2 regions of the Halomonas sp. THAF12 genome follow, and region 2 is predicted to be linked to the other one. Evidence: riboswitches for the same ligand, from Rfam matches in the RefSeq annotation. Region 2 holds a riboswitch; the other holds the start of a gene.
What was found. Region 2 has a riboswitch for thiamine pyrophosphate ahead of FIU88_RS02790 (sodium:solute symporter). Riboswitches for the same ligand answer to the same signal wherever they lie in the genome.

Region 1: another riboswitch for thiamine pyrophosphate. It lies ahead of tenA (thiaminase II); the one in region 2 lies ahead of FIU88_RS02790 (sodium:solute symporter).

Annotation. Positions count from the first base shown of each region.
Region 1 covers NZ_CP045399.1:1,214,373-1,217,770, forward strand. The annotation lists gene thiC (phosphomethylpyrimidine synthase ThiC) at 1-832, opposite strand, end outside; TPP riboswitch at 909-1,028, opposite strand; gene tenA (thiaminase II) at 1,216-1,884, opposite strand; TPP riboswitch at 1,982-2,142, opposite strand; gene mdoH (glucans biosynthesis glucosyltransferase MdoH) at 2,220-3,398, opposite strand, start outside.
Region 2 covers NZ_CP045399.1:615,951-619,348, reverse strand. The annotation lists gene ilvD (dihydroxy-acid dehydratase) at 1-517, opposite strand, end outside; gene FIU88_RS02790 (sodium:solute symporter) at 587-1,972, opposite strand; TPP riboswitch at 1,962-2,074, opposite strand; gene FIU88_RS02785 (hypothetical protein) at 2,187-2,858, shown strand; gene FIU88_RS02780 (CoA-acylating methylmalonate-semialdehyde dehydrogenase) at 2,941-3,398, opposite strand, start outside.

The DNA.
Region 1 (3,398 bases), 600 kb from region 2:
ACTCGCGGGTCTCGTGGATGTTCTGCCCGGTGGAGAGGTCCATGATGGTGTCGGCGCCCCAGCGGATGCCCCAGGTCATCTTGTCGACCTCGTCCTCGATGGAGGAGGTGACCGCCGAGTTGCCGAGGTTGCCGTTGATCTTCACCAGGAAGTTCCGGCCGATGATCATCGGCTCGGATTCCGGGTGGTTGATGTTGTTGGGGATGATGGCGCGGCCGGCGGCCACCTCGTCGCGCACGAACTCGGGCGTGATCTCCTCGGGCAGGCGGGCGCCGAAGGCCACGCCCGGATGCTGGTGGCCGAGGATGCGCTCGACCTCTTCCGACCCCAACGCCTGGCGCTTCTGGTTTTCCCGAATGGCGATGAATTCCATCTCCGGGGTGACGATGCCCCGGCGCGCGTAGTGCAGCTGGGTGACGTTCTTCCCTGCCTTGGCCCGGCGAGGCGTGCGGGTCAGCTCGAAGCGCAGCGGGGCGAGCATCGGGTCGTTGGCGCGGCGGCGGCCGTACTCGGAGGTCGGGCCGTCGAGGAACTCGGTATCGCCGCGCTCCTCGATCCAGCCGCGGCGCAGCTCGGGCAGGCCGCGGCGCAGGTCGATGGCGGCCTCGGGGTCGGTGTAGGGGCCGGAGGTGTCGTAGACCAGCAGCGGCGGGTTCTGCTCATCCGGGCCGTCGCCGGAGGTGCGGGTCGGCGACAGGCCGATCTCGCGGAAGGGCACGCGGATATCGGGCCGCGAGCCCTCGACGAAGACCTTGCGCGAGCCCGGCAGCGGGGCCACGGCGGCTTCGTCGACGCGGGCGCTCTCGTTGAGGAAATGGGGGGTCTTGCTCATGGTCGTGCTCCCTTGGCTTGAGTGGTTCGTCAGGGAGGACCGTCGGGGAGGACAGGGGCGGCCGGCGCCGAGGCGCCGCCGCCTGTCGCTTGATCCCTACGCTGGTCCTAGCCAGTTCAGGTTCAACGGGACCCATGCTCGGGCGCCTCGCGCCGCATGATCTCAGCCGTCTTCAACGGCACCCCGTCAAGCGTGGTGGTGCCCGCCGCTGGGCGGGCCGTGTCATCATCGTTATCTCGTGCATGTGGCTCGGGGCTGATCCGGGGGCAGCTCTCCGAGGAGGCGCTGTGAATACCTCCCTGTACGCTACCGACGCCATCCATGGCGTAGGACCTCCTCTTCGAGCTGCCCCCGGCGCCCCTCATTCACTCGGCAGATATCTCTCAGTCCGCGCGATCCAGCCCCATCTGCCAGAAGTCGATCTCCAGCCGGGTGGCGTCGCGGAACAGCCGCGCCAGCTGGTCGAAGCGCGCCGGCGTCACTTCGGCCAGGCGCGCGTCCAGCCAGGCGATCTCGGCCTGCATGGCGCTCTGGAACTCGTCGCCCTGGTACATGGCGATCCAGGCGTCATAGGGGTTGGCGTCGCCGCGCACGGTGAACGGCTGGGCCTGAAGCCAGTTGGCGATCTCGCCGTAGCCCACCAGGCAGGGGGCCAGCGCCACGCGCAGGTCGAGCAGGTCGCCGCGGCTGCCGGCGTCGAGCACGAAGCGGGTGTAGGCCAGGGTGGCGCGGGCCTCGGGCAGCGCCGCCAGGTCGTCCTCGGTGATGCCCCAGTCGCGGCAGAAGCCGCGGTGCAGGTCCAGCTCGACGTCGAGGATGGTCTTCAGGCCGTCGAAGGCCTGGCGCAGCTCGTCCAGGTCGCGGCTCTTGTAGGCGGCCAGGGCGTAGGCGCGGGCGAAGTGGATCAGGAACAGGTAGTCCTGCTGCAGGTAGTGGCGGAAGGCGTCCGCCTCCAGCGTGCCGGCGCCCAGGCCGCGGACGAAGTCGTGTTCGGTGTAGGCGCGCCAGTCGGCCTGGCAGGCGGCGGTGAGATCACTGAAGCGACGGTCCATCTTGCCTCCGATTCCGATGAGAGCGGATGCCGGAGGGCGTGCATGACGCACGGGCGTAGCGGAAGCGGGGAGGGAGCGCCGGGCGCAAGGAGGGCGCGCCGGCCCGCCGCCTGATTCCCTACGCCGGTTCACGTGCGGCGTCTGCCACACCCACCCGGATCAGGTTCCACGGGACCAGCGCTGGGGGCTGTCTCGAGCGTTGTCGAGCGCGAGCCTGCGCCATCTCAGCCGGTTCCACCGGCACCCCGTCAAGCGAATGGGCCGAGTCTAGCAGCTTGACGGGCGACGAACATCCCTGTCGTCGCCCCGGCCACCGCGCGACGGCAGCGTGACGGTCATTCGCCCTGGACGGCGCGGGCCTCGGCACTCGCCGACCGCGCCCAGTCGCTGCCGAAGGACTGGATCGGCATCTCGCAGGGTCGCTCGGCCGGGGGGACGGCGGGCTCGTCGGCGGGCTCGAGATCCAGCGGCGCCGGCTCGGCCTCGAGCACCGCCGGCGGGGCGGTCTCGCCGGGCACCAGCAGCAGGCCGCGCCGGCGCAGGCCACGCCCGATCGTCAGGCTGCTGCTCCAGCGCACCAGCGGCGCGGCCAGCAGCAGCCCTAACCACACCGGCGTCAGCCACCAGAAGAAGGTCGGCGTGGCCCACCAGGTCACGCCCGCCCAGCAGAGGCCGATCAGGCTGCCCGGCCAGGTGTGGCGCAGCGCCTCGCGCCAGGGCAGGGCGCGTCCCTCGCGTGACTGGGGGTTCCAGGCCACGGTGCGGCCGCTGAAGACCTCGATCACGAAGCGGCTGTGGAAGACCATCATCAGCGGCGCGATCAGCATCGCGAACAGCGCCTCCAGCAGGGCGCTGGCGACCAGCCTGCCGCGTCCGCCGTAGCGGGACGGCGCCCGGCACAGGGCCAGCACGACGCCCAGCAGCTTGGGCATCAGCAGCATCGCCAGGGTGCCGCCGAGCAGCGGCATGATCAGGTTGGGCGGGGCGATCGGCCAGTCCGGGAACAGCTGGGCGTCGGAGGTGAAGAAGTTGGGCGCGATCAGGGCACGCAGCAGGGCATCGGCGGTGCTGACCACGAGGATCGCCAGCCAGATCAGCGACGACAGGTAGGCCAGGGCGCCGCACAGGAAGTGCACCCGGCTGACCAGGTGCAGGCCGCCGGCGCCGAGCAGGCGCAGGTGCTGCAGGTTGCCCTGGACCCAGCGGCGGTCGCGCTTGGCGTAGTCGAGGATATGGCTCGGCATCTCCTCGAAGCTGCCGCCGAGGTCGGTGCGCATGCGCACCTCCCAGCCGGCGCGCCGCAGCAGCGCGGCCTCGACGAAGTCGTGGCTGAGGATGTCGCCACCCAGCGGCGGGCGTCCGGGCAGCTCGGGCAGGCCGGCATGCCGAATGAAGGGCGCCACGCGCAGGATGGCGTTGTGGCCGAAGTAGTTGGCGGCGTCGGACTGCCAGAAGCTCAGGCCGGCGGCCAGCATCGGCGAGTAGACGGCCGCCGCGAACTGGTTGGCACGGCC
Region 2 (3,398 bases):
CGCCCATGGCCTCGAACACCGAGACGATGTCGGTGTGCCCCTCGCCGGGCAGGATGGTGCCGCCGTAGACGAAGACGCTGGGCCGGTCGAGCCGCGCCAGGCCGATCAGGCAGCCGGGCATGTTCTTGTCGCAGCCGCCGATGGCCACCAGGCCATCGAAGCCCTCGCAGCCGGCCACCGTCTCGATGGAATCGGCGATCACCTCCCGCGACACCAGCGAGTACTTCATGCCCTCGGTGCCATTGGCGATGCCGTCGGAGATGGTGATGGTGTTGAAGATCACGCCCTTGCCGCCGGCCGCATCGGCGCCGGCGCTGGCCTGCTCGGCCAGCTCGCCGATGTGGCTGTTGCAGGGCGTGACGCGGCTCCAGGTGGAGGCGATGCCCACCTGGGGCCGGGTGAAGTCGTCGTCATTGAAGCCCACCGCGCGCAGCATGGCGCGGCTGGCCGACTTGCCGACGCCGTCCACCACCGGGGCGGAATGGCGACGGCGTGGATCCTGTGGCGTATCACTCATGGCACGGCTCCTTCGTCAGGTCGGGATGACCCTCAGAGGGTGGCGGTCATCCGCCGGCCTGGCAACCGTTCAGGCCGTGCGCCGCGCCAGCGGACGCCGCCAGGCCACCAGCAGCGCCACCGCGCTGGAGGCCAGGAGCGCGCCGAGAAACGGCGGCAGGGTCGGCACCCCGCCGGGGAAGCTCGCCGCCAGCAGGCCGTCGAGGGCACTGCCCGAGGCGACCCAGCCCGGCAGCACCGCCCCGGCCAGCCCGGCGAGGCCGCCGGCCAGCGCCGCCGCGGCGCTCATCCGCGCCCACAGCCCCAGCAGCACCGGCACCACGATGGCCGCGCACAAGAGATCGGCGATCAGGAACAGCCGCAGCACCGAGAGCCCCTGCAGGGCGATCGCCACCACCGGCACCATCAGCGCCACGGTGACCCACCTCGCCGCCCTGAGCGACAGGCCGCGGCAGCCGCTGCCGGCCACCACGAGCGAGGCGATGCCGTTCTGCAGGGTATCGACGCTGGAGGCCACCAGCGTCACCGCCAGCACCAGCGCCGGCAGCGCCAGCCAGCCCGGCGCCTCGGCGAGCAGCGCGAAGAACGGGATCGGCGGCTCGCCCAGCGACACCCCCGCCATGGCGGCCAGCATGCCGAGGCCGCCGACCACCGCCACCACCAGCACGGTCACGGCCCCGCCCAGCCAGGCGCCGCGCCCCAGCGCCCGGTCGTCCCGGGCCGCCCACACCCGCTGCCAGTAGCCCTGGTGGAAGAGGTTGGCCGCGGTCACCGCGATCACCAGCGTCAGCGCCACGGACAGGGCGTCAGCGGCGGGAATCGACGGCAGCGCGGCCCCGGCCGGCAGCTCGGGCAGCCGGGCCAGCGCCACGCCGCCCACCAGCAGCAGCAGGGCCAGCAGCAGCCAGGCCTGCCAGCGATCGGTGGCCAGGCTCGCGCGCAGCCCGCCCAGCGCGGTGTAGAGCAGGGTCGCCGCCGCCACGCCGACCACCACCAGCGCCACCGGCACGTCCGACAGCAGCCCGGTGATGGCGCCGATGGCGGTCAGCTCGGCGGCCAGGAAGCAGCCCATGTACAGCACCGAGACCAGTGCCACCCAGCGGCGGATGCCGGCGCCGAAGCAGGCCTCGGCGTACTCGCCGATGCTGCGTCCCTCGGGCAGGCGGCGGCGGATCGCCGGGCCGAAGGCGCCGAGCACGATGAACGGCAGCGCCGAGCCGATGGCATAGCCGGCCAGGCCCAGCGGGCCGACGAAGGCGCCGATCTCGGGCGGCGCGAAGAGGATCCAGGCGCCCATGCCGGAGGCCAGGAAGGAGAGCCCCAGGGTCGGGGCCGACTGGGAGTTGCGGGCGGTGACGTAGTCGTCGAGCGGACCGTCCGCCCGACGGGCACGCAGGCCCAGCACGGTGAAACACAAAAGCGCCGCGCCAAGCACGGCTGACGTCAGATAAGGCATGTCGCACTTCCTCCGCCGGCATGAACCGGATCAGGTTCCAGGGTCAGCGACGCACGCTCTCTCAGCCCCGCCGATGCCGGCGAGACTCCCCTGGCGACAGTGAATGGATGGTGGTGGCGATCCTCAAGACAGGGCCAACATGGCCGATATCCGGATAGCCGCGCCAGCATGACACATCCTTCCCGCCATTCGAACAACCAGCCCGGACCCCGCCATGCCGTATACCGAAGCCAAGGAACACGCCCCCGGTTGCCTGCACCGGATCTTCGCCGAGCCCTACGCCGCCTTCGCCAACGGCGTCCCCGAGCGCCAGCTGCATCTGCGCGTCGCCCTCCAGGCCCTGCTGGAGGCGCCGATGCGCGAGGGGCGACTGACGCTCAGGGTGATCCACGGCTGGGAGAACGGGGTCTGCGCGCCCGAGGACCTGCGCCACAGCGACCATCCGCTGCGCACGATGGCCGACCTGCACGCCGCGGCCGAGCGCTACCGGCAGGCCGTCGAGGCCCTGGCGCCGCTGCCCGGCGAGGCCGCCACCCTGCTCGCCGCACCGCTGGCCTCGGCCATCGACGGCGCCGAGGCCGAGGGTCACGAGATCGACGCCGAGACCCGCGCCAACCCGGCCCGCTGGCCGGCGTTTCCCCGGGGCCTGTCGCTCTACACCTTCTTCAAGGTCTATCACCGCCTGACCTACGGCGAGGACGAGGCCTACCGCTCGATCCGCTGCGAGACGCCCGGAGGCCTCCGCGAGATCCACGAATTTCATCTTGAGGAAGGCGAGTTCGCCGTGGTCCACCCCGCCGATGACGCTCCCGGCGAGAGCCACCTGCTGCTGCACGAGAGCCAGCTGGCGCCGGTGGGCGAGCTGCTGGAGATGGCGCTGGGCTGATTCAGCGCCCTTCCCGGCGGCCAACAGGACGGCCCCGCCTCTCTCGAGACGGGGCCGTCGCTCACCGCCGAGCGGGAGGGGATCAGCTCAGCGAGATGGTGCTGTTGATGCCGCCGGAGACGTTCTCGGGCTCGAACCAGCGGGCGGTGACGGTCTTGGTCTGGGTCCAGAAGGCGATGGCCTGCTTGCCGTTGGGGCCCAGGTCGCCGAGCTTGGAGGCCCGCGAGCCGGTGAAGCTGAAGTAGGCCACCGGCACCGGGATCGGCACGTTGATGCCCACCTGGCCGACGTCGATCTCGGTCTCGAAGCGCCGCGCCACCCAGCCGGAGTTGGTGAAGATCGAGGTGCCGTTGCCGTTGGGATTGGCGTTGATGAAGGCGATCGCCTCGTCGAGGGTCTCCACGCTCACCACGCACAGCACCGGGCCGAAGATCTCCTCGCGGTAGATGGCCATCTCCGCGGTCACGTCGCTGAACAGGGTCGGGCCGACGAAGTTGCCGTCCGGATAGCCCTCGACCTCGCAGCCGCGGCCGTCGACCA